3 regions of the Clostridium mucosae genome follow, and region 2 is predicted to be linked to each of the others. Evidence: riboswitches for the same ligand, from Rfam matches in the RefSeq annotation. Region 2 holds a riboswitch; each other region holds the start of a gene.
What was found. A riboswitch is a leader RNA that binds a small molecule or an ion and turns the genes downstream of it on or off. The one in region 2 is predicted to bind lysine.
Positions count from the first base shown of each region.

Region 1 (8,802 bases), on a different contig from region 2:
AAATTCTTCTAAGTTTTGGCTATCTTCTATTAATGCAATTTTATCTCTATATGAAAATTTAAGAACATCTCCCATATTGTTTAATATCTCATCAACTTCATCTCTATACTCTTGTAACTTCATAAGGCCCATTTTTACTCTCTGATGTAAATCTTCCTGATCAACTAATATATAGTCCTTATTTTTAGCTTTATATTTTAAAAATGCTCTTGCACAAGAAAGTTGAAGATCACTTTTTAATTGACCTATATTATTAGGACAATCATATAATAAAAATGATATTAATGCATTTTTATTAAAATAAATACTCTTTGAAACTCTTTGAGATTCATTTTCTATAAACTCTCTAAGCAAATAATATCTTTCTTTTATATTCTTCTCCTTTAATGATGGCAAGGTTATCACCATTGGTATTCTTCTGCTAAAAGTTTTAAGTAAGAATGATTGAGGATCTTCTGTGGTTGCTGCAATAATTTGTGCTTCCACATTAACAAGTTTTTCAGTATCTCCTAGCACTCTGAAATGTCCTTTATCTATATATGTAAATAACATTTCCTGACCTTGTGGAGATAACCTATGAATTTCATCTAAAAATAATATTCCACCATGAGCCTTTTTTAGCAGGCCATCTCTATCAGAATCAGCACCTGTATAAGCACCCTTCTTTACTCCAAATATTTGAGCCATAACTAGTTGTGGGTTATCTGCATAATCTGCACAATTGAATCTAACAAAAGGTGCTTCTTCTCCTATAACCTTTGACTCTATTGCAAAGTTATACATAGCTTCTGCAAACATAGATTTACCGACACCAGTTTCACCTAAAATTAAAGTGTGCAATCCTCTCGGAGGATATAATATTGCAGCTTTTGCTTGTTGAATTGGCATTTGTAAACTTAATTTAGCCCCAACTAATGTATCAAGAGTATTTCGCTTTATCTCTTTATAAGCTTTCTTAATTTCTTTTGACTTTTTATCTTCATTTTTAGTAACGCAGCTGTACTTAACTGGATGGCCTTCTATTTTGTTAAGAACTCCATCTTTATAAAGCTGATTTAAATATCTACTTACATTAGCCCTGTCTAACTTCATAAAAATACTAAGTTCACTTGCTGTTACTCCTTGATTATTTTTTACTTCTAACTCTTTTAAAGCATTATAAATCTCATCTATTTTGCTCATATTTACCTCCCATCACCTTTATGTAAACTTTTATATCTTATTAATTCTAACATATAATTATTTTTTTTACAGTAGCAAAATTTTTTGAAGATAAAAATAAAGCTTATCCTTATTTTTTATAAGAATAAGCTTATTTTTACTATTTTTAGTTTTGTTTATAATGTTTTTTTATTTTTATGATGATTGTATATGTAAAATGGAACCCCAAGTAACATAAGTATAAATCCCCACATTACTATTTCAGCTCCTGAACCATATATAGTCCACATTGTATATATAAATGCTAATAAAGGAACAAAAGATTTCTTCAAGAAAATTTTTAACGTTATATCTTTTTCACCTTTAAACATAAGCATAATTTCTGCACATGCAGTTAAAAGATATACTGGCAAAAATGCTAATGTAGCAAGTATAGTTATAAAAGTAAATGCTGAAACCATACTTTTTTGATAATTCATTATAAGTAATATATTTACAAGTACTGAGCCTATTATTAAAGCATTTGAAGGTGTTGAATATTTAGGATGTAGTTTCCCCAATCCCTTAGGAAATACGCCATCTTCTCCTGCAGCATAGGCAACTCTTGCAGTTGATAATAACCAACCAATAGTTGTACCTAAAATACATATAACTACTGATATCGCTAGAGGTTTTCCTATTGCAGAACCTAAAATCTTAGTTAATATATCAGTAAGAGGTGCAGAACTTGTAGATAGCTCTCCATTAGGCATTGCTCCCATACTAGCTACACTTATTAAAATATATATTATTGCTGAAATTATCATTCCATAAATTGTACTTTTCCTTACATTCTTTTCTGGATTACTAATTTCACCTGCAGTTACAGTTGCACTTTCTAATCCAACAAAAGCCCACAAAGTAGAAGTGGCAGCAAGAGGAACTGATTCAAGACCTTTCCCATCCGGCATCAATGGTAAGAAATTAGCACTATCAAAATTTAAAAAGGCTACTACTACAAATAATCCAAAAAATACAATTTTAAATACTGTTACAAATGACTGTATCTTTCCAGCTTTCTTAACACCCACTATATTTATAATTGTAAATATCCATAATATTGAGCTAGTATATATTATTGAAGCTAATGGATTGTTAAGAGCCGGAATTATTGCTGCACTATAACTAGCTAATGCTACTATTATAGCTGCATTACCAATCCATGAACCATTCCAATATAACCAAGCACTTAAAAAACCTGCAAATTCTCCAAAAGCTTCTTTTGTATATTGATAAGCTCCACCTGTAGATGGATATTTAGATCCTAAATTAGCAAAGGATATAGCTATCAATATTGATCCAATTGTCGTTATTATCCAAGCAATCATTGTTGCTAGTGGGCCAGATACATCTGCTAATGTTGCTGGTAACATAAATACACCTGAGCCTATCATATTTCCACACACAAGCATAGTAGCCATAAATAAAGTAATTTCCTTTTTCATATGCTTCTTTTCCATACTTTTCTCCTAAAAAAATAAGCCCAAAGATTTCTCTTTGGGCTCGTATTTATTGCAAACTTTAAACAAACACAAAGATAGCTCTCCACAAATTATTGTGACAGCTTTGCATATATTTTATACAAAACCAGTTTAAAATCCTTAAGCAAAATTATAAACTTCGGCAATAATTCCTTTCATATTAAATCATCGTGCTTACCTCATTAATATTACTATTAATTATTGCAACCTCTATCTACAAATATTTAATTTACATCTTAATTTTATCAAAATTTCAACATATGTCAAGGGCATTCGACACAAACTAAATGTTTGCTTTAAATTTTCTAAGTCTTAATGCATTTAATAATACTGATACAGAACTTAAGCTCATGGCACCAGCTGCTATCATAGGATTTAATAATGGACCTCCGAAAATATGAAGTACTCCCATTGCTACTGGTATTCCTAACACGTTATATGCAAATGCCCAGAATAAATTTTGTTTTATATTATTTATAGTCACTTTACTCAACTGAATTGCTTTTATAACGTCTACTAGATCACTCTTCATTAATACAATATCTGCAGATTCTATAGCTACATCTGTTCCTGATCCTATTGCTATTCCTACATCAGCTTGAACTAATGCTGGAGCATCATTTATTCCATCTCCAACCATTGCTACTTTTTTATTTTCGCTTTGTAATTTTTTAACTTCACTCGCCTTATCTTCAGGTAACACTTCTGCTAAGACAATGTCTATTCCTACTTCTTTTGCAATGGCTCTTGCTGTTTTTTCATTATCACCAGTTATCATTGCTACTTTTATCCCCATATTATGGATAGCTTCTATAGCTTTTTTACTATTTTCTTTAACTGTATCTGCAACTGCTACAATTCCTTTTATTTGATTATCTATAGCTAAAAACATAGGAGTTTTTCCTTCTTCTGCTAACTTATTAGATTTATCATGTAAGTCACCTAATTCTATTCCTCTTTCTGTCATTAGCTTCTTATTACCTAAGGCAATAATACTGCCTTCTATTTTTACTTCTATCCCATGACCTGGTATAGCTTTAAATTCTTCAATCTTCTTCAACATAATATTTTTTTCTTCTGCAGCTCTTACTATAGCTTCTCCTAATGGATGCTCTGAACCTTTTTCTGCACTGGCTGCTAATGCTAAAATATTTGTTTCACTTATATCTTTGCTAATTATATTTGTTACCTTTGGCTTTCCTTCTGTTATAGTTCCAGTTTTATCAAAAACAATAGTTTCTATTTTATATGCAGTTTCTAGAGCTTCTCCACCTTTTATAAGAACTCCATTTTCAGCACCTTTCCCTGTTCCTACCATAATTGCCGTAGGTGTTGCTAATCCTAAAGCGCAAGGACATGCTATAACTAAAACTGCTATAAATATAGTTAGAGAAAATACAGCTGACTCACCAGATATATACCAAGCTAAGGCTGCTATAATAGCTAATCCTATTACTGTTGGTACAAAATAAGCTGCTATTACATCAGCAAGTTTTGCTATTGGTGCTTTTGTTCCTTGAGCATCTTCGACTAATTTAATTATTTGAGCAAGTGCTGTATCATCTCCAACTTTAGTAGCTCTATATTTTATAAATCCTGTTTTATTAATACTTGCACCAATTACCTTACTTCCTACACTCTTTTCAACTGGAATACTTTCTCCTGTAAGCATAGATTCATCTATTGATGTATTTCCTTCTATAACTTCTCCATCAACAGGCAACTTTTCACCTGGCTTTACAATTACAATATCTGAAACTTTTACCTCTTCAATAGGAATAGTAAGTTCTTTGCCATCTCTAATAATATTTGCAGTCTTAGGAGCTAATCCCATGAGTTTCTTAATAGCATCTGAAGTTTTTCCCTTTGATACAGCTTCTAAATACTTGCCTAAAGTTATTAATGCAAGTATTACTGCTGCTGATTCAAAATATAAATGCATTGCATATTCATGATCACCAATATTTATTTTATATATAGCAAATAAACCATAAATAACTGCCGCTGATGTCCCTATAGCTATTAATGAATCCATATTAGGACTTAATTTAAATAAATTCTTAAATCCTATTAAATAAAACTTATATCCTACTATCATAACTGGTAAGGTTAATACAAGTTGAATTATTGCAAAATTTAATGGATTCATCATAGGATCTATAATATTAGGTAAATGCATTCCTACCATATGACCCATGGATATTATTAATAAAGGTATCGTAAATACTATTGATAAAATAAATCTATACCAAAGCTTTTTATGCGCTGGAATTTTATTTACTTCACTTTCTTTCTTTTCTTCTACTATTAATTTATATCCTGCTTTTTCTACGATATTTTTTAAATCATTAATAGATATTTTATTTTCATCAAAAGTTATATTTAATTTTTCTGTAGCAAAATTTACTGACGAGTTTATAACTCCATCTGCCTTTTTAGTCACCCTTTCAACTCTATTTGCACAAGCTGAACAAGTCATTCCTTCAACCTTAAAACTATAATTCTTAGTATTTTTTTCAACTCCATAGCCTGCTTTTTCTATAGCTTTTTCAATGTCCGAGCTATTTACTTTCTCATTGTCATATTTAACACTCAAAGTTTCGGTAGCAAAATTTACACTTGCATTATCTACTCCTTCAAGCTTATTTATTACTCTTTCAACTCTGCTTGCACATGCAGTACATGTCATACCTGATATCTTAACTTTTTCTTCTTTCATATTAATCCCTCCTATAACCACCCCCCAGGGGTGTGGTGTAATGTTATTATACTATTTTTATTTGTAATGTCAATAATAATTCTCATTAAAAATGCAAATTTATGTTATTTTGTAAATAATATAATATTGATATGTCTTATAAAAAGAATACTAATATTTATTGTTATCACCATTTATTATTAAAATAAAAAGACATATATATACCTTTTAGTATACATATGTCTATCATTTAACTTCCAGCACTTTCATATACGCTAATACCTTTTAACCATATTTTATATGATAATGTTATAGCTACCAAACTAACAATAAACGGTAAAATAATTCCAGTTAATTCATTTCCTTTTCCAATAAAATATGCACCTGGATAATATCCTGTAAAAGCAAAGGGGATAATAAATGTTAATATAAATTTTATCGCACTTGGATAAATGCTTATAGGATATTTTGCAAAGGTACTTATTGAATATGCCATAGACATATATGATTGTGAAAATTTAACCCAAAATGCTATAGATGATGTTGCAAGTTTTATTGAAGTATATATTAAAGTTGCACACATGGTTACAAAAATAAATTCTAGTATTTTCATTGGATTATAAGAAATATTTAAATTTATTGATGCTGTTACTAGTAAAATAAACCCTATTATAACCTCTCCCAAACCATCTAGCTGAACACTTTCTGATATAACTTGAAATAATGGATTTATAGGTCTCAATAAATATTTATCGAATTCGCCTTTAACTATGGTTTTCCAACTGAATATCCATAAATAATCGGTAAATATATGATCTATTCCCCTAGGTATTTGTGCAAATCCATAAATAAATAAAATTTCATAAAAACCCCATCCATCTAATGTTGGAATAACGCTAAAAATTAATTTAATAAATACAACACCAGCTAGTTGAATCAAAATAAACCCAATCAATCCTAATACAAAATCAATCCTATATTCCATTAGGGTCTTTATATATTGCTTAAGAAATTTCGAATATAATTTTATATATTTAACCATTTTATCCTCCTAATATAGTTAATTCTTTTATTAATGCCTTCCACATCTGCCTACCAATAATCATAAGTATTATTACCCACAAAAATTGAATAGATATTGCCTTAATAATTTCAATATTAGTTAGTTTTCCTAGATATATCATACTAGGTGTATATATCATAGAGCTAAAAGGAAGAAAATTAAAAATTCCTTGCATCCAGCTTGGGAAAAATACTATTGGTATTAATGCTCCAGATAGCAATTGTGATATAGCATTCATAATTTGTGTTAATCCCCACATATTTGTTATTTTAAAAGATAATAATCCAAACATATAACTATAACAAAAATTAATAAGAAATCCTGCAAAAATACTGATTAAATATAAAATTGTATTTACCATAGAAATTTTTCCACTATAGCTAAACTGTAATATAGTAACTACTACAAAACCTATAAAAAATACTACTATAAAGTTATACATTAAATTTCCTAGTGATTCAAAAAACATTCTTTTTCTGAAGTTTATTGGTCTAATTAAATTTATAGCTATTGACCCATCCTTAACTTCTCCACTTATTAGATAAACTATATCCGCATTTACAATTATAGCTGTTATAAATGAAATAAGTACATAAACTATCATCTCATTTAAGCTAAATCCTTTTATAATCATACTGTCAGAGCTTCTATATATAGCCTTCCACAAATAAAAAGTTACAAATAATAACATTAGTTCTCCTATAAAGAATATTATAGCATTTGCTCTATATGACAGATTTTTTTGAAATGTATTCTTTGTAAAGGTTAAATATGATTTTATGTCAAAAAAAGACTTCAATATTTACACCTCTTTTCTATATATCTTCTTTATAATGTCTTCAATACTTGTCTCAAAAATTGAAAAGTCTAAAACATTAAATTTAGATATTATTTTAGATATTATTTCCGCTTGGTTTGTAAAGTTTCTATTAAATCTAACAATAATTTTATTATCTAAAGCCTTCATTTCTAAATTTTCTTTACTAATATTCATTTCATTATTAATATCAAAGTTTTCATATCCCTTTAAACTCTTAACTTGAGCCTCTATAGTTGTTATGTATCCATAGTTATCTTTAATATCTTTTAAGCTCCCATCATATATCTTTGTTCCATTATCTATTATAATGATTCTATTACATAATTCTTCTATATCATTTAAATCATGAGTTGTAAGAATGACTGTAGTCCCATATTTCTTGTTAATTTCTTTTATTGCACTTCTAACTTTTTCTTTTACAACTACATCTAATCCTATTGTTGGCTCATCTAGATATATAATTCTAGGATTATGTAATAATGCTGCTGCTAAATCAGCCCTCATCCTTTGACCAAGAGATAATGTTCTTACTGGACTAAGGATAAACTCATTTATTTCTAAAACTTCATTTAAAAATTCCATCCTTTCTTTAAAATCGTTATCATTTACATCATAAATATCTTTTAATAAAGAAAAGGTTTCAGAAAGAGGCAAATCCCACCACAATTGTGTCCTTTGTCCAAAAACAACTCCTATATCCTTAGCGTTTTTTTCTCTATTTTCATATGGAATTAACCCATTTATAGAAATAGTTCCAGATGATGGAGTTAAAATTCCTGTCATCATTTTTATAGTCGTAGACTTACCTGCACCATTTGCCCCTATATATCCAACAATTTCCCCATCTTCTATTTCAAAACTAATATTATCAACAGCTTTCTTGACTATATATTCCCTAGAAAAAAATGATTTTATAGCACCTTTAAATCCTGGATACTTTTTATTACTTTTAAATTCCTTACTTAAATTTTCAACTTTTATCATATACTCACCTACCTTTATTAATAAAGAAAATATTTCCAGATCATTCTACTATGACTATACTATTCAGTCAACAAATATATTCATTTAGTTTACATATATTTAATATTTTGTATTTTGATACAATTTATATATTATTAATTTGTGTTATAACTTAATATCTTTCATTTAAATGTTTTATAATTACATCTATATAAACTTAAATGTAATTTATATTTAACTCCCCCAAGTTTAATTGATAGTATTTTAGTAAATTTAAAACTCTATTATAATAAAAAATTTATACTATAAAACAAAAAAGCCACCCAAAATAGGTGGCTAAAAATTTTTACTTAACTGAATCTAAAACATCTTGTACAGCTTTTACATAAGTTCCAACCTTAATTGAAACTCCTGATACTGCATCTGTATTTCCATCATCATTAGTTAATTTTATTTTTGAAAGATCGAAATTATTCTCAACCATGAACTTTTCTAATAATCCCATTTGTTCATGCCAGTGTTTAGCTTCGCCTTCCTTCATTACATATTTACCTTCTTCAGAAGCTTTTTTCTTCAT
Region 1 is NZ_JANKAF010000002.1:6,478-15,279, forward strand. It holds gene NSA50_RS03320 (sigma 54-interacting transcriptional regulator) at 1-1,182, opposite strand, end outside; gene NSA50_RS03325 (APC family permease) at 1,338-2,660, opposite strand; lysine riboswitch at 2,731-2,902, opposite strand; gene NSA50_RS03330 (heavy metal translocating P-type ATPase) at 2,965-5,400, opposite strand; gene NSA50_RS03335 (ABC transporter permease) at 5,630-6,421, opposite strand; gene NSA50_RS03340 (ABC transporter permease) at 6,423-7,241, opposite strand; gene NSA50_RS03345 (ABC transporter ATP-binding protein) at 7,245-8,246, opposite strand; gene NSA50_RS03350 (hypothetical protein) at 8,572-8,802, opposite strand, start outside.
Region 1: linked by a shared signal. The riboswitch ahead of NSA50_RS03325 (APC family permease) and the one ahead of NSA50_RS19165 (transporter substrate-binding domain-containing protein) in region 2 are both predicted to bind lysine.

Region 2 (8,145 bases):
TAATTTTATCACGTAGCACTCGGCTTTTACTGGGGGCTATTTTCATGTAAACATAATGAAAAGCAACATACAATTAAGTATGTTGCCGAAGATAATGTTAAAAATAATAAAATGATCTAAAAGGTCTTTACATCAATTAGTATTCCATAAAAGTATTTTAATATACATAGAAAATCATCTAAGATTTTATAGTATTAATCTGAATAAGTCGGCATATTTATATTTGCCTACAATATGCCGACAATGTGCAAAATTAATAATCTATTCAAATAAATTAAGATAATTTAAAATATAGTATACTTTCTTTTAATATAAGGGTTTAACATATTAAAAAACTAAATTTATATTAAAATATTTTTAGATAAAGTTATAATTATACAAACTTCACATGTTGAATGTGTTGCGCTTATAGAGAAGAAATAGGTTAATATCAAATATTTTAAAAGGTTTTAACTAAATATTCAATTGTATTTTATGCTCCCCCAAACTAATGATTTGGGGGATTTTTATTATATAATTAAATGTTTATCTAAAATGTCACTATTGACATATGGTTAAAGTTTATATAGTATATATAATATGCGATTTATATGTCACTGTTGACATATTATTTATACCTAAATAATTGAGATAACTAAAGTTAATATTATATATAACTAAAGATTTTATTATAATCTGCTATAGAAAAATATAGGGATATAAGTATTTTGATTTATATAATATAAGTATTTAATTATTTATGTACATAGGAGATGATATCATGAATAAATTGTCTTATGGACTTCTAAGCTTATTATCAACTGAGCCAATGAGCGGATATGATTTAACACAAAAACTAAATAAGTTTTGGCGTTCTACTCATAGTGCTATATATCCAATACTTTCTAAATTGGAAGAGGAGGGGTATATTCAGTTAACATTAAAGAAACAAAGTGGAAAGCCTGATAAAAAGATATATAATCTTACAGTTAAGGGTAACGAACTTTTACATGATTGGTTTATATCTGAAACCAATGAAGAAGTTACTAGAGATGAAATGACTCTAAAATTATATTGTATAAAGTTTATGGATGAAGAGGCAGTAGAAAAGCTTCTTAATGAACTTGAGACAAAAGTTAATAAAAGAATAGAACAAAGTAAAGAATCCATAGAAAAAATAAAACTCAAATTCAAAGAGAATCCTGAAACAGCAAAATCATCATTATTTGGAGCTTATATTTTAACTCAAAGAAATTTAAATGTAGCTAAATTAAATCTTCAGTGGTGTGAATGGGTAAGGAATTTATATGAGAACAAGGAACTTAATTTTTTAGAGGAAGACTTTAATTTAGATAGGATGATGAACTAATGAAAGAAAGAGATTCAAAAGAAAAACCTGTTAATAAAGATATATATGGAAAAGAGTATAATAAAACATTACTTATAATTGCAATAATGATTGGATCATTTGTTACAATACTAAACCAGACATTATTGTCTACTGCATTACCTCAGATAATGAAGTATTTTAATATAAATGCAAGTACTGCACAGTGGCTGACAACTGCATTTATGCTTGTTAATGCTATAATGATACCTTTGACAGCATTGCTGCTAGAGAAAATATCAACTAGGAAGCTATTTATGTTTTCTATGGCGATGTTTGGGATTGGGACAGTTATATGCGCTATATCTCCAAATTTTACAATACTTCTTATTGGAAGAATAGTTCAAGCGGCTGGAGCAGGAATAATATCACCTTTGGCAAATACTGCTCTTCTTATGGTATTTCCTCCTGAAAAAAGGGGTTCAGCAATGGGGATGTATGGTCTTGTTATATGTTTTGCCCCAGCTATAGGTCCGACTTTATCTGGAATAATAATTGATATGTGGAACTGGCATTATTTATTTTATATTCTAATACCTTTAGTAGCATTAGATATAATTTTTACATCTTTTTTTATGAAGGATGTTATACCATTAAAAAATCCTAAGATAGATTTTCTTTCTATCCTTCTATCAACATTTGGATTTGGATTGGTACTTTATGGCTTTAGCAATGCAGGGAATAAAGGTTGGGGTGATATTACTGTTCTTACAACTATAATTGTAGGAATAATTATAAGTGCTTCATTTATATGGCGTCAGTTAGCTATGGAGCATCCGATGCTTGAAATGCGTGTTTTTAAATCAACTACATTTACCTTAACAACTGTAATAGGAAGTATTTTAAATATTGCATCAGTGGGAGCAAGTATTGTATTGCCGATTTTTCTGCAAAATATACTTGGAAAATCAGCTTTTACAAGTGGACTAACACTTTTACCAGGGGCACTCCTAATGGCGGTAACCATGCTTATATCTGGGCGTTTATTTGATAAGTATGGTGTAAAGAAATTAGCTATACCAGGCATTGTTTTACTTATTATTGCTTCTTTCCCATTTGCAAGGTTACATAGAGATACACATGTTATAATTATTGCTATGCTATATACAATTAGATGTATTGGAATCGCACTTGTTATAATGCCTATGCAAACAGCTGGAGTGAATGATTTATCAAATAAGCTATTAGCACATGCTTCTGCTGTGGTTAATATGGCAAAACAAGTGGCAGGATCTCTTGGAACTGCAGTACTCATAACTATAATGTCTAATGTTACTACTTCTAATGCACCAGATAATGCCCTTGCTACAACAAATGTAGCATTATATAAATCAGAGATGCTTGATGCCTCACTGAAGGGTGCTAATACTACATTTATTTTTGTTATAGCTATTACAGTAATTTCTTTAATTATGTCATTATTTATAAAGAATAAAAAGAAGAGTAGAACACTTACTAAAAAGGGTAATATAGATCAGGAATTAACAGTAGAACTCTAAGTTAAAAAACAGTTTAATTAATTTAATGTATAAAAGTATACTTAAAAAGCATCTCTAACGAGATGCTTTTTATAAATCATAATTTTTGAACATTTACAGCCATGGGACCTTTTTCATTTTCTTTAATATCAAAGATTACATTCTCGCCTTCATGTAAAGACTTTTCAGAACCTTTTTCTTTGATTTGAGAATGATGCACAAACACATCATCACCTTGATTGCATGATATAAAGCCATAACCTCTTTCGTAATCAAACCATTTAACTACTCCTGTTATTTCTGCCATGATTTTTCCTCCTTACTTGAGCTATCATTAAATAGTATTTGTCAAAATTTATATTTTAACACTTTGATAAATAAGGAATTTAAATATAGTATAGCTCGATTTGTAAGTATTGTCGTTGCATTTAAGTAAGGTTATGATAAACTTTTTTAATTATCTAGTAAATAGTTAATTTTATATAGATATTTTATTGACACAACTTTATTTTGAATATATAATTAAGCCAATCTAAAATATGAGGTGATTATATAAAATGTTAATTTAGTCTTATTCAATAAGTTAAAATCAATACAAATAAAATGGTGAGCATCTTCTGAATAAAAGGTGTGAGTTTTAGTGTTGTATAAAACTGCTAATTTAGTTTGGATGGGATTAAAAAGCATTATATTACCTTATATAAAGTACAGATTATACTTATAAGCTTGTATAACAATACTGTATTTAATATGATATTATGTGGTAATGGTATGCCCCTCCAAATTGATAGTTTGGAAGGGCTTTTTGTTTAATTTAAACATGAAGAGGTGATAAATATGACGATTACAAGTATACAAAATGATTGGAAGAAAAATTCAATACTTTTTCTAACAAGCCAAACTATATCTTTATTTGGTTCAATGCTTGTTCAATACGCTATTACTTGGTATATTACTTTAACAACACAATCAGGAGATATGATGACAATATCTATTATATGCGGATTTTTACCTTCCTTTTTTATTTCTCCATTTGCAGGAGTATGGGCTGATAGATACAATCGAAAAATGTTAATAGTTATATCAGATTCTTTGATAGCAATATCTACATTAATTTTAGCTATAATATTTCTTCTAGGTTATGATGCTCCTTGGATGTTATTTTAGTTTTAGCTATAAGATCATTAGGAACAGGAGTTCAAACACCGGCAGTTGGATCCTTTATACCACAAATTGTACCAGAAAATAAGCTTAGTAAAATAAATGGAATAAATAGTAGTATACAATCATTAACAATGCTAATATGTCCTATGCTTAGTGGAGCATTATTGAGTATAGCTACAATTGAAACAATATTCTTTATAGATGTTATAACTGCAATGATAGCTGTTTTTACATTGTTAATTTTCCTTAAGGTGAAAGCTCATTCTAAAGCTTTGGAAGCGCAGCATAATAGCTATTTTGATGATATGAAAGCAGGTGTTAAATACATTAAGAACCATAGCTATGTAAAAAAGTTCTTCTTATTTTGTACTATTTTCTTTATTTTAGCAGCACCAATTTCTTTTTTAACGCCATTACAAGTAACTCGTAGTTTTGGAAATGATATTTGGAGACTAACAGCTATAGAAATTACATTCTCAGTAGGAATGATGGTTGGTGGCATAATTATGGCATCTTGGGGAGGATTCAAGAATAGAGTATATACTATGATTTTATCCACTGGTATTATAGGACTTGGTACATTTCTTTTAGGTGTTATTCCAATATTTTGGCTATATTTAGCTATTATGGCTATTGTGGGAGTGGCTATGCCTATTTTTAATACGCCATCAACAGTTTTATTACAAGAAAAGGTAGAACCGGATTTTCAAGGAAGAGTTTTTGGAGTATTTGGAATGATTTCAAGTATTATGATGCCAGCTGGTATGATTATATTTGGGCCTTTAGCAGATGTTATAAAAATAGAATGCTTACTTATAATCACAGGAATATTCTTGTTTGTTCAAAGTGTTTTTATGTTTAAAGATACTGTGTTAATAGAAGCTGGAGAAAGATTAAATTAAACAATTTAATTAGATAACAATAATATATTTATAAGAAAGTTAAGTTGTTTAAAAGTAAAAAATGCTCTATAGAATAGACTGTAGAAAAGTCTGTTCTGTAGAGTATTATTTTTTATCAAAACAATAGTAGGCTTAATAGTAGGCTTTGGCGAGAACGCCTATTAAAGTGTAGTGGGATTTTATGCCTCATTAAAAAAAATATGATTTTGCATAAAAATCAGAGGAAACTGTAGAATTATAACTAGTCCTCTGGAGATAGAGATTTTGTATCGTGTCATTTATAGTAATTTTTATAATATTTAGAAAAATTGCGAAGTATATATTGACAGCTAAAACAAAAAGGTATAGACTATAAATAATTTAATAAATGCCTCACTTTTATATGTGAGGTAGAGGCGCAAAATTTAACAGTCTTTAGTGGAGCTTGAGAATGCTATGAAACTATGGAGAAGGAAATTTTGCCGAAGCTTGTAATATTTCTCGATATTGCTTGCTGGGTCTGCAGTTAAGAACTGCAGGACTGTCTTAATAAACGTCCCGGTTTATTAAGTTGTGCTATCTCAAATGGGAAAGATGAGGATTAGGTTATCTGTAAGATTAAACCTGAGCTTTGCTCAGTTATTTTTTTATAGAATCTTATCTGAATATTTAAGATAGCACCAACCCAAGAATTTAGGGTTGGTTTTTTTATTATAAAAAAAAGGAGAGGATTTACTATGAAGAAAAAACTATCATTATTAATTTCACTATCATTAGTAGCAATGCTAATACTAACAGGTTGTGGCTCAGGAAAGTCAGAAAAAAATGAAAATGTATTTAGGGTAGGTATGGAGGCTGGATATCCACCATTTAACTGGACACAAATGGATGATTCAAATGGAGCAGTGAAAATAGAAGGAAGTTCAGAGTATGCAGGTGGATATGATGTTGAAATTGCAAAGAAAATAGCAGAAGGATTAGGTAAAGAGTTAGTAATTGTTAAAACTGAATGGGACGGGCTAGTACCTGCATTAACTTCAGGGAAAATAGATGCAATAATAGCAGGTATGTCTCCTACAGCAGAACGTAGAGAAACTATTGATTTTTCAAATAATTATTATCAATCACAATTAGTTCTAGTTGTTAAGAATGGTGGGCAGTATGAAAATGCTAAAACTTTAGCAGATTTTAATGGAGCAAAGGTTACAGCTCAATTAAATACATTCCATTATTCAGTAATAGATCAAATTAAAGGTGTAAAAAAACAAGAAGCTATGGATAATTTTCCAGCTATGAGAGTGGCTCTTGAATCAGGTGTTATTGATGCATATGTATCTGAAAAGCCAGAGGCTGTAAGTGCTCAATCAGCAAATAGAAACTTTAAAATGATTGAACTTCAAGATGGTTTTGTCACTAATCCAGAGGATACACAAACAGCAGTAGGTATCAAAAAGAACAGTGATTTAACACAAAAAGTAAATGAAATTTTATCAGGAATATCAGAAGAAGAGCAAGTAAATATAATGGGGGATGCTGTTAAAAATCAACCAGCAGCTCAATAAATTTTATAGAATGGGTTATTATATTTTATAACCCATCCTAAACTTATAACTTGCTTTTATTTTAGGAGGATTGAAATGAGTATTGAATGGATAATAAAAATACTTCAAGATAATTTACCAATGTTCTTACGAGGGGCAGGTATGACACTTTTAATTTCTATAATAGGAACCTTAATAGGAACTTTAATAGGTCTACTTGTTGGTGTTATAAGAACAATTCCTATTCCAGAGAGAGGTATAAAAAAAGTATTTCTTAAAATCATAAATATAATTCTTTCTATTTATATAGAATTCTTTAGAGGAACGCCTATGATTGTACAAGCTATGGTAATTTATTATGGGTCTGCACAATTTTTAGGAATAGATATAAATAAAATAGTAGCAGCATTATTTATAGTATCTATTAATACAGGTGCATATATGTCAGAAATAGTAAGAGGTGGTATAGTATCAATAGATAAGGGACAATTTGAAGCAGCTCAAGCTATTGGAATGACTCATTCTCAAACGATGATTAATGTAGTATTACCACAAGTAATTCGTAATATTTTACCAGCAACAGGAAATGAATTTGTAATTAATATAAAAGATACATCAGTTCTTAATGTAATTTCTGTTTCTGAGTTATTTTTCCAAACTAAATCAATTGCGGGAAATAATTTTAGATATTTTGAATCTTTCTTTGTTGCAGGTTTTATTTATTTCATAATGACTTATACAGTAACTAGAATATTAAGAGCAATAGAAAGAAAGTTAGATGGACCAGATAATTACATTATGGCAGGAAATCAAATGCAAGTAGAAAGACCTGAAGATATGTTACGTAAATCAAAAGGTAATGTAGTGGGATAATGGAGGAGACGTTATGGATAAAGTAATTGATATAAAACATTTGAATAAATCTTTTGGATCTCATGAAGTATTAAAGGATATTAATTTTTCAGTAGATAAGGGCGAAGTTGTTTGCTTAATAGGGTCTTCTGGATCAGGAAAGTCAACATTGTTGCGTTGCATAAACCTTTTAGAAAAACCAACTGCGGGTGAAATAATATATAATGGAGAAAATATTTTAGACGATAATCATAATATATATAAATATAGAACTAAATTAGGAATGGTTTTTCAGCAGTTTAACTTATTTAACAATCATAATGTATTGAGTAACTGTGTAGTTGGACAAATGAAGGTATTAAATAGATCAAGGGAAGAAGCTGAAAAAGTTGCTATGAAATATTTAGAGGTTGTTGGTATGCAGAATTATGTAAATGCTAAACCGAAGCAATTATCGGGAGGACAAAAGCAACGTGTTGCAATTGCAAGAGCATTATCAATGGAACAAGATGTTATTCTTTTCGATGAGCCAACATCAGCTCTTGATCCAGAAATGGTAGGAGAAGTTCTTAAGGTTATGAAAGAACTTGCTGAAACAGGTCTTACAATGTTAGTCGTAACACATGAAATGGGATTTGCTAAAGAAGTAGCTGATCGTGTAGTATTTATGAATAATGGTATTATAGAAGAAGAAGGAACTCCAGAACAAATATTTAATAATCCAACAAAAGAACGTACACGTGAATTTTTGAAACGTACTTTAGGAAATATATAAAAAGGGGGCTGTTGCAAAAGCAACTAGCCGAATAAATGGGAAAAGGTGGATTCAATAGAATCCACCTTTTTTGCATAAACTTAAATCA
Region 2 is NZ_JANKAF010000038.1:44-8,188, reverse strand. It holds gene NSA50_RS19185 (PadR family transcriptional regulator) at 761-1,348, shown strand; gene NSA50_RS19180 (DHA2 family efflux MFS transporter permease subunit) at 1,348-2,865, shown strand; gene NSA50_RS19175 (cold-shock protein) at 2,942-3,151, opposite strand; partial or broken gene NSA50_RS19170 (MFS transporter) at 3,682-4,910, shown strand; lysine riboswitch at 5,293-5,476, shown strand; gene NSA50_RS19165 (transporter substrate-binding domain-containing protein) at 5,627-6,451, shown strand; gene NSA50_RS19160 (amino acid ABC transporter permease) at 6,527-7,303, shown strand; gene NSA50_RS19155 (amino acid ABC transporter ATP-binding protein) at 7,317-8,057, shown strand.

Region 3 (8,802 bases), on a different contig from region 2:
ATGGGAGTTGGACTTATAAATGATAGTAATATAGGATCATTAAATAGCAAGCAAAGAGAAATTTTAGAAACTATAAAAGAAGATGTACAGAAATTAAATGATTTAGTATCAAATTTATTAAAGATATCACATATCCAATCAAACAAGACTTCTTTTAATATAAGAAATAATGATATTAAAGAATTAATAAAGAATTGCTTGTATAATTTTATTCCTTTAGCAAAAGAGAAGGGAATAGAATTGAAATTAAATTTAGAAGAAAGATTGCCTGATGTTATGATGGATGAAGAGAAAATAAAGTGGGTATTGAATAACTTGCTATCTAATGCTGTTAGATATACAGAAAAAGGTTCTATAAAAATAGATGGATATATTAAAGAAAATAATATATGTGTATCTGTAACAGATACTGGAAGAGGAATTCCAAGTAATTATTTAGAAAAAGTATTTGAGAGGTTTGTTAGAGTAGAAGGATTTGAAATACCAGAAGAGAGTACAGGGCTTGGATTATCTATAGCAAAAGAGATTGTAGAGATACATGGGGGAAAAATATGGTGCGAAAGTAAGGTTGGATATGGAAGTAAATTTATATTTACTATTCCACTATCCTAAAGAAGTAGTTTAGGAGTGATTATATGAAAAGAGTTTTGGTAATTGATGATACAAAGAATATAAGAATATTATTAAGTACTTGTTTAGAATTAAGGGGTTACGAGGTAATCACAGCAGATAGTGGAGCAGAGGCGTTAAATATAATAAATAATACAAATGAAGTAATAGATTTAATATTTTTAGACATTAGGATGCCAGGAATAAGTGGAACTGAAGTGTTAAAAAATATTAAAGAGATTAGAATAAATTGCCCTGTTGTTATAATGACAGCTTTTGCAACAGTAAAGAACGCAATAGAATGTACTAAGTTAGGTGCAGTAGTATATCTTCAAAAGCCATTTTCACCTGACAGAATAAACATTGTGTTAGATGAAATAGAGGGGAAAAGTATACAAAACAAAAATGAAAGTAATTTAGATTTAATTATAGCAGAAGTAAGAAGCCTTTTAGCTCAAAATGATATGGATAAATACAATAAAATACATGAATTATTGAAGGAAATAATAGGGATGGATCCATATAATAAAGAAGTATATTTAATGATAAGTAAGTTTAATGGACTAATTGGAAATAAAGTAGAAGAGCAAAGATTTAAAGATATATATGAATTGTTTAATTAGGAAATTTAAGTGCGACTAGGGAAGAAGGTATGTACATATTTTAAATAATGGGTTTTAAATATATTAGATATTATATATAATTTAATAAAGGATAATTTTATTAAATAAGGAATTATATTGTAAGGAGGGATTGATAAGATGTTTTTGAAGGAGTTAAATAAAGAAGAATCTATAGCTTTTATAAACTTAGTTTCTATTTTTGCTGATGTAGATAATAAATTTGCTAAAGAAGAAAAAGTTCTGTTAAAAGAGTATAAGGAAGAATTAGGATTAAGTGATTCGGAAGTGCATCATATGGGATATGATGAAGTTTTAGAAATAATAAGAAAATCTAATGATAGGGCAAAAGCAATTGTATATTTTGAATTAGTTGGACTAGCATTGGTTGATGGGGAGTATGAAGATGAAGAGGTAGATTTCTTAGAAAATCTAGCTTCAGTATTAAGTATTTCTAGATCAAAGAAGATTGCGATTGCAAATTACTTTTATAACTTTAAAGAAGTATACAATTTTACTACTGTAGATGCAGATAATAATATAGAATTACTTAAGGAACAAGCAGAAAGCATTTTAAAATAAAAATGCAAGTAGATTTGTATTAAAGAATTTCTAATGGATAAAATAACACTATAACCAAATGGAGGTGTTATTATGAATGAAGAAAATGATGGAATGATTGGAAGACTACCTATAAATATAAATAAAGAAGTACCAACACCAAATAGTGATGCAGAGTCAATAAAGGCTTTAATTAAGAAGTCTGGAGAAGTAGTAGGATATGAACTTTCAAATGGCGAAAGAGTATCAAAAGAAGAAGGCGTTAAAATGGCTAAGAATGGTCAAATATCTGGAGTTGCAGTTGGAGTTTCAAAGAAAGGTGAAGAATATTTAAGAAGTCTTCCAGACCAAAGTGAAAATAATAATTTAAGTTCGCTACCAACTGTAGAGTAATTTAAAGTAAGATATAAAAATTTTTTATATCTTACTTTATTCTTATACAGTTAATAGATAAGAGTTTTTAATATTAAAAATGAATATTAGGTTACTTATTCACAAAGAGTTTACTTTTTTGCCAACATAGTTTTATTGAAAACAATATATTAATTATGTAGAATTAAATTGATTAAGGAAAGTAATTAATTATAGGGGAGAAAATAAATAAAATTATGGTTATTTTTTTTATTAATAGCATCAGTATTTGCATCATATAAATTAGCGGAAGAAAAAGGCCAAAATAAATTAATTTGGGCTATAATAACAGCATTAGTTGGACCATTTGTATTAGCTATTCAGTATTTGATGTCATACTATAAAAATAGTTATTCTACAAAATAGATAATTTAAATTATAAAAGCAATAGGTTAAATAAGAATGACAGTAGGAAGAAGTGTTTTATACAAATCTACCTACTGTCATTTTATTATAAAGCTATTTTCATTAAATAAAATTATAAAAATAGTATAATCTTTTACATTAGTATAAAAGATAGAAATATATAATATACGGTATTAAAAAGATTAAAGGAATATTTATTGTGTAAATAAACATTAACAAGTGGAAAAGTGTTAAAACTGTGGAAAGTTATCCACAAAATGTGGACAACTTGGAAAAACTGTTGAAAACTTTTTAAAAAGGTATTGACACAATATATATGGAAAGAATATACGTTTGTAACAATATGATGATTTTTGATGAAGAACACTAATATATGTAGGAGAATGTAACAGTTAATAATTTTATAATTTGGGTAACAAAATATAGTTATGCACAGTTTGTACAAAATGTGGATAAAAACTGAGGATAATGTTACAATAATACTATAAATATAGGAAAAATAAGAGCTTTAATAATTTTACCTGTGGACAACTTATGATTTTAGAAGTGCTGTGGATAAAATATATGAAAAAAAATGTTGAAATTACATTTGTGATTTTGTTTAAGGAGAAAAATATGAAATATAATAAGAATATATATGAAGCAATATTTAAAAGTAGGCCTAATAGGTTTAATGCAAATGTCATATTAAATGGAGAGGAAATAGTAGTTCATGTTCCAAATACAGGAAGATGCAGAGAAATCTTAAAAGAAGGAACAAAAGTATTTTTAAGAGAAGAATTAAATCCTAGTAGGAAAACAAAATATGATTTAATTGCAGCAATGAAAGGGGATATATTAATTAGTATAGATTCTCAGATACCTAATAAGGTTGTTGATGAGGCTTTAAATAATAAAAAGATTGATACTTTACATAAATATACTAAAATTAATAGAGAAAAAACCTTTGGTAAAAGTAGATTTGACTTTAAGTTATCCACAGAAGATGATAGTGAAGTATATTATTTAGAAGTGAAAGGAGTAACCTTAGAGGATAACGGACATTGTAGATTTCCAGATGCTCCTACAGAGAGAGGTGCAAGGCATATATCAGAGCTAATAGAAGCAAAAAAACAAGGATTTGGAGCAGGAATTTTATTTTTAATTCAATTAGATAATGTTAATACTTTTTCGCCTAACGATATAACTGATTTGGAATTTGGAAATGCATTAAGATTAGCAAAAGAAAATAATGTTGATATAATGGCATATAACTGTAAGGTTGAAAAAGATGGAATTGAAATATATAAAAAAGTTGATATAATATTATAATTACTATATAAGATATAAGATATAAGATATAAGTTTAAAGAAAGATTATATATTTAACTCAAATATATAAATAATAGATTATATATTTGAGTTGTTATTTAGAAAAATAGTTATTTAGTTAAATAAGAGGTGTATTATGAAGTACAAATTTTGTCCTTTATGCGGTAGAGGATTAGAAGAAAAGTATAGTTGGGATGAAGGCGGTGTACCGTATTGTTCTCATGACGATGTGATGTTTTTTGATACTCCAAAGCCATGTATAATGGTGGCAATAATTAAGAATGATGAAATATTATTATTGAAGCAAAGTTATATATACAAAAATTCTAAGGTATTGTTAACGGGATATGTAGATAATAATGAAACAGCAGAAGAAGCAGTTTATAGGGAAGTAAAAGAAGAGGCTGGAATTGATATAAATAATATTACATATATGGGTTCTGATTATGTAAAAGATAAGGAAATTTTAATGATAACATTCATGGCAGATTTTGTTTCAGGTGAAATTAATAAATCCGATGAAGTAGAAGGTATGGGTTGGAGTAAGCTAGCAGATGCATTAGAGGAAATGAAAGAGGATATAATTGGTACAAGGGTTGTAAAAAAGGTCTTGGAGATAAGAGAAGCTAAAAGTATATAAATGATTATATAAATAGTAGAGCCTTTGGAATAGCTGTAGAAGGAAATTAAAGCAAATCGAGGCGTTTAAAAAACAGTAAATAGATTTATGTATAAATCTATTTACTGTTTTTTAATTACATAATGCTTAATAATCAGATTCATATATTTTAACAGATAAAGTTCTATCATTATAATTTATTTCAGCCTTATTTATCATAATTCCAACTAAAGAAAGCTCTCCATATAATTCACATTCTCCATCTAAGCTATAATACAGAAAAGTTTCTTTTTTATATTTTGAATAAATATAAACATTTTTCAAAATTATTATTTATGTTAAAAATTAAAATAAATATATTGATAAAAATGAATTAATCTAATAAAATTATTTAGTTATATGTATCTTAATATATATTTGAGGTAGTATAATATAATTATAGCTTAAAAAAATTAGAGTTAAATATAAAATAGGAGGAGTTTGGTATGGATGGGAAGAAAATTAAACAAGTACCAGAGATAAAAGGATTATTAAGAAGTCATGTTATAGAAGTACCTTCTTGTATAAGAGATTGTAGTGGAATAAAAATATTTGGAAAAAGAATAAAGTCATTATTATTTACTACAGATGTTGCCATAATAAGAAATACCAATGCTGATGCTATAATAGCAGTATATCCCTTTACTCCTCAACCACTTATAACACAAGCCTTAGTTATGGCAGCAGATGTACCTGTATTTTGTGGCGTAGGTGGCGGAATAACTCAAGGGAAAAGAGTAGTTAATTTGGCTTTAGATGCAGAATTTAAAGGTGCAATGGGAGTAGTTGTAAATGCTCCTACAGCAAATGAAATTATAGAAAAAATACGAGAAACTATAGATATTCCTGTAATTGTAACTGTAGTTTCTGAATGTGAAAATGTTGCTGAAAGGATTGGATCTGGGGCAACAATATTAAATGTTTCTGGAGGTAAGAATACACCTAACATTGTGAGGAAAATAAGAGAGCAATTTCCTACATTCCCGATAATTGCAACTGGTGGACCGACAGAAGAAACTATAATGAGAACTATAGAGGCTGGGGCAAATGCAATAACATATACTCCACCACCATCTGGCGATGTGATGGGAAGCCTAATGGATAAATATAGAGATCAAAATTAAAATTAATAATTTATAAATTCATAAAGTTGTAGAATAATATAACAAAAGATGTATAATAATATATATGGCTAATTATCAGGGTAGAGGTGCTGTTATTAATAGTATTTATAATGAGCTTTGCAAAGTGATGATTTATAAAGAAAGGATTAATAGCCGAAGAAATAGATTATTGCAAGAATCTATTTTTGGTTGTACATATAACATGTGTGCAACTGTCACGAAAGTGGAGAGCTACAGGCAATAATTATAAATTATTAATTTTATTATTATATGCTAAATATTTTATAGCTTTAATTTCACTTAAGGAAATCTGCCACTATGGATAACCATAGTGGTTTTATTTTATAATTAATGAAAGTATATTTGGAGGAGATTATATGAGATTATTTGGGGCAAGCAAAATAGAAGAAAATGATTTAGTAATTGGGGGCGTAAAGGCAAGGGATTTAGTAAAAGATTATGGAACACCGTTGTATGTAATGGATGAACAACTTTTAATAGATAATTGTAGGGATTATATAAAATATTTTAAGGTTAATTCTGAGAATAATAGAGTAGCTTTTGCAGGAAAATCATTTTTGACATTAGAAATGTGCAGGCTTATAGATCAAGAAGGGCTTTATTTAGACGTTGTTTCTGGGGGTGAACTATATACAGCATATAGGGCTAACTTTCCTATGGAGAAGATATATTTTCATGGGAACAATAAGACTTTAGAAGAAATAGAGCTTGGAATTAAATTGGGAGTAGGAAGGTTTATAGTAGATAATCTATGGGAAATGGCAAAGATAAATGAAATATCCGAAAGGTATAATAAGATTCAAAAGATTTATTTAAGACTTACACCAGGAATAGAAGCTCATACTCATGACTATATTAAAACTGGACAGATAGATTCAAAGTTTGGATTTGCACCAGTAGGTAATATAATAATGGATGCTGTAAAGAAAGCTTTAGAATTACAAAATATAGAATTAGTAGGGCTTCATTGTCATATAGGATCACAAATTTTTGAGACTGAGCCATTTGGTGATGCATCAGAAGTGATGATAAATTTTATAAATACTATAAGACAAGAAACAGGTTATATGATTGAAGAATTAGATTTAGGTGGAGGATTTGGAATTTATTATTCAGAAGGCGATAAGCCAAAAGAAACAAAAGAATATTGTGATACTATATTAAATAGAGTTAATGAAGTGTGCAGTAAATTATCACTTAAAAAACCTATTTTGACAATAGAACCAGGAAGATCAATTGTAGCTAATGCAGGAACAACTTTATATAATATAGGATCAATTAAGGAAATACCAGGAGTAAGGAAATATTTAGCCGTAGATGGTGGCATGACAGATAATATAAGACCTGCTTTATATGAAGCAAAATATGAGGCTATAGTAGCTAATAAAGCAAGTGAAAGTATGGAGGATAAAGTTACGGTAGCTGGTAAGTGTTGTGAATCTGGAGATATTTTATTACAAGATATAAACCTTCAAGAAGCAGAAAGTGGAGATATACTTGCAGTTCTATCAACTGGAGCATATGGATTTTCTATGGCTAGTGGATATAATAAAAATTTAAGACCAGCAGTTGTATTTGTAAGAAATGGTGAAGCAAAAGTTGTATGTAAAAGACAAAATTATGAAGAATTATTAATTAATGAAGTATAATATTAGTATAAATAATAGGGTAAATGAAAATCATTTACCCTATTTTTAATAATATATATTCTATTTAAATTTTCAACAAATATGATATACTAGAATATAAGCTAAAAAAGAGAGGTGAGTAATAACAGGAGCATTATGGAGAAAAAGGAATATATAGTTGATAGAATTGAGAGCGATTATGTTGTGTTAGAGATAGAATATGATAATTTAATTAATGTCAAAAAAAGTGATATAATAGGAAGTGTAAAAGAAGGGGATATTTTAATTAAAAAAGATAACTTCTATTTTATAGATGAAAAAGCTACTAAATTAAGACGTGAAAGTATTAATACTATGATGAAAGGATTATGGGAAGAATGAGTGAGAGTAATAATATAAATGAAGGAATTGATATAGAAGAAGGTAAGAAAGATAGTGATTCTAAAAAAAATTTTATTAGTGAATGGGGAATTCCAATAGTTTCAGCTATAATATTAGCCTTTCTTATAAATAAATTTCTATTATTTAAAGTTTTAATTCCATCAGAATCAATGGTACCTACATTGAATGTTGGAGATAGACTTTTTGTTACACGAGTATATAATTTAGAAAAGCTTAAACGAGGGGATATTATAGTATTCAACTCAGAAGAGCTTCAAGAGTCATTAATAAAAAGGTTAATAGGATTACCAGGAGATAAAATAAAAATAGAAAATGGTAAGGTATTTGTAAATGGAGAAGAGTTACAAGAAGATTATATAGGTGCTGAAGACAATTTTAATGGAGAGTATGAAGTACCCGAAGGAAAATACTTCTTCTTAGGAGATAACAGACTTTGGTCAAAAGACTCTAGGTACTGGATTAATCCATATATTGATGGAGAAGATATAAGTGGCAAAGCTCAAATAAAAGTGTATCCTTTTGATCAAATTGGTAAAATAAAATAGATATACAAGGAAAGGAAGAGCAATGGAAAATAAGAATACAGAAGAAAATAATAACAATAATAAAAAGCAGCATACATTATTCTATGCAGTAATGGCATTTCTGTTTTTATACGCATTCACTTCGACTAAAAATCTTATGACAACTCGAGAAATAAGTTATAATGAATTTTTAAATATGGTAGAAAATAAGCAAGTAGAAAGTGTTGTAATTTCATCTACAGAAATAAAAATACTGCCTAAAAGTGATGAAAATACTAAAGAAACAGGAAAATTATTATATACTGGCAATGTTGATGATCCTAATTTAATAAATATTTTAAATGAATCTGGAGTAGAGTTTAAAGGTGAGCCTGTACAAAATAATTTTATAGTAGACTTTATTCTAAATTGGATAGTAATGCCGATAATACTTTTCTTTATATTTAGATTTATAGCTGGAAGAATTGGTAGAAAAATGGGATCATCTCCTATGATGGGGATGGGAATGGGAAAAAGTAATGCAAAAATCTATAAAGAAAATGATATAAAAATAACTTTTGATGATGT
Region 3 is NZ_JANKAF010000022.1:19,053-27,854, reverse strand. It holds gene NSA50_RS17340 (sensor histidine kinase) at 1-612, shown strand, start outside; gene NSA50_RS17335 (response regulator) at 636-1,232, shown strand; gene NSA50_RS17330 (hypothetical protein) at 1,371-1,811, shown strand; gene NSA50_RS17325 (DUF3892 domain-containing protein) at 1,884-2,183, shown strand; gene sfsA (DNA/RNA nuclease SfsA) at 3,183-3,878, shown strand; gene NSA50_RS17315 (NAD(+) diphosphatase) at 4,015-4,518, shown strand; gene NSA50_RS17310 (hypothetical protein) at 4,645-4,821, opposite strand; gene NSA50_RS17305 (beta/alpha barrel domain-containing protein) at 4,983-5,660, shown strand; lysine riboswitch at 5,734-5,902, shown strand; gene lysA (diaminopimelate decarboxylase) at 6,038-7,330, shown strand; gene NSA50_RS17295 (DUF3006 domain-containing protein) at 7,466-7,690, shown strand; gene lepB (signal peptidase I) at 7,687-8,256, shown strand; gene ftsH (ATP-dependent zinc metalloprotease FtsH) at 8,279-8,802, shown strand, end outside.
Region 3: linked by a shared signal. The riboswitch ahead of lysA (diaminopimelate decarboxylase) and the one ahead of NSA50_RS19165 (transporter substrate-binding domain-containing protein) in region 2 are both predicted to bind lysine.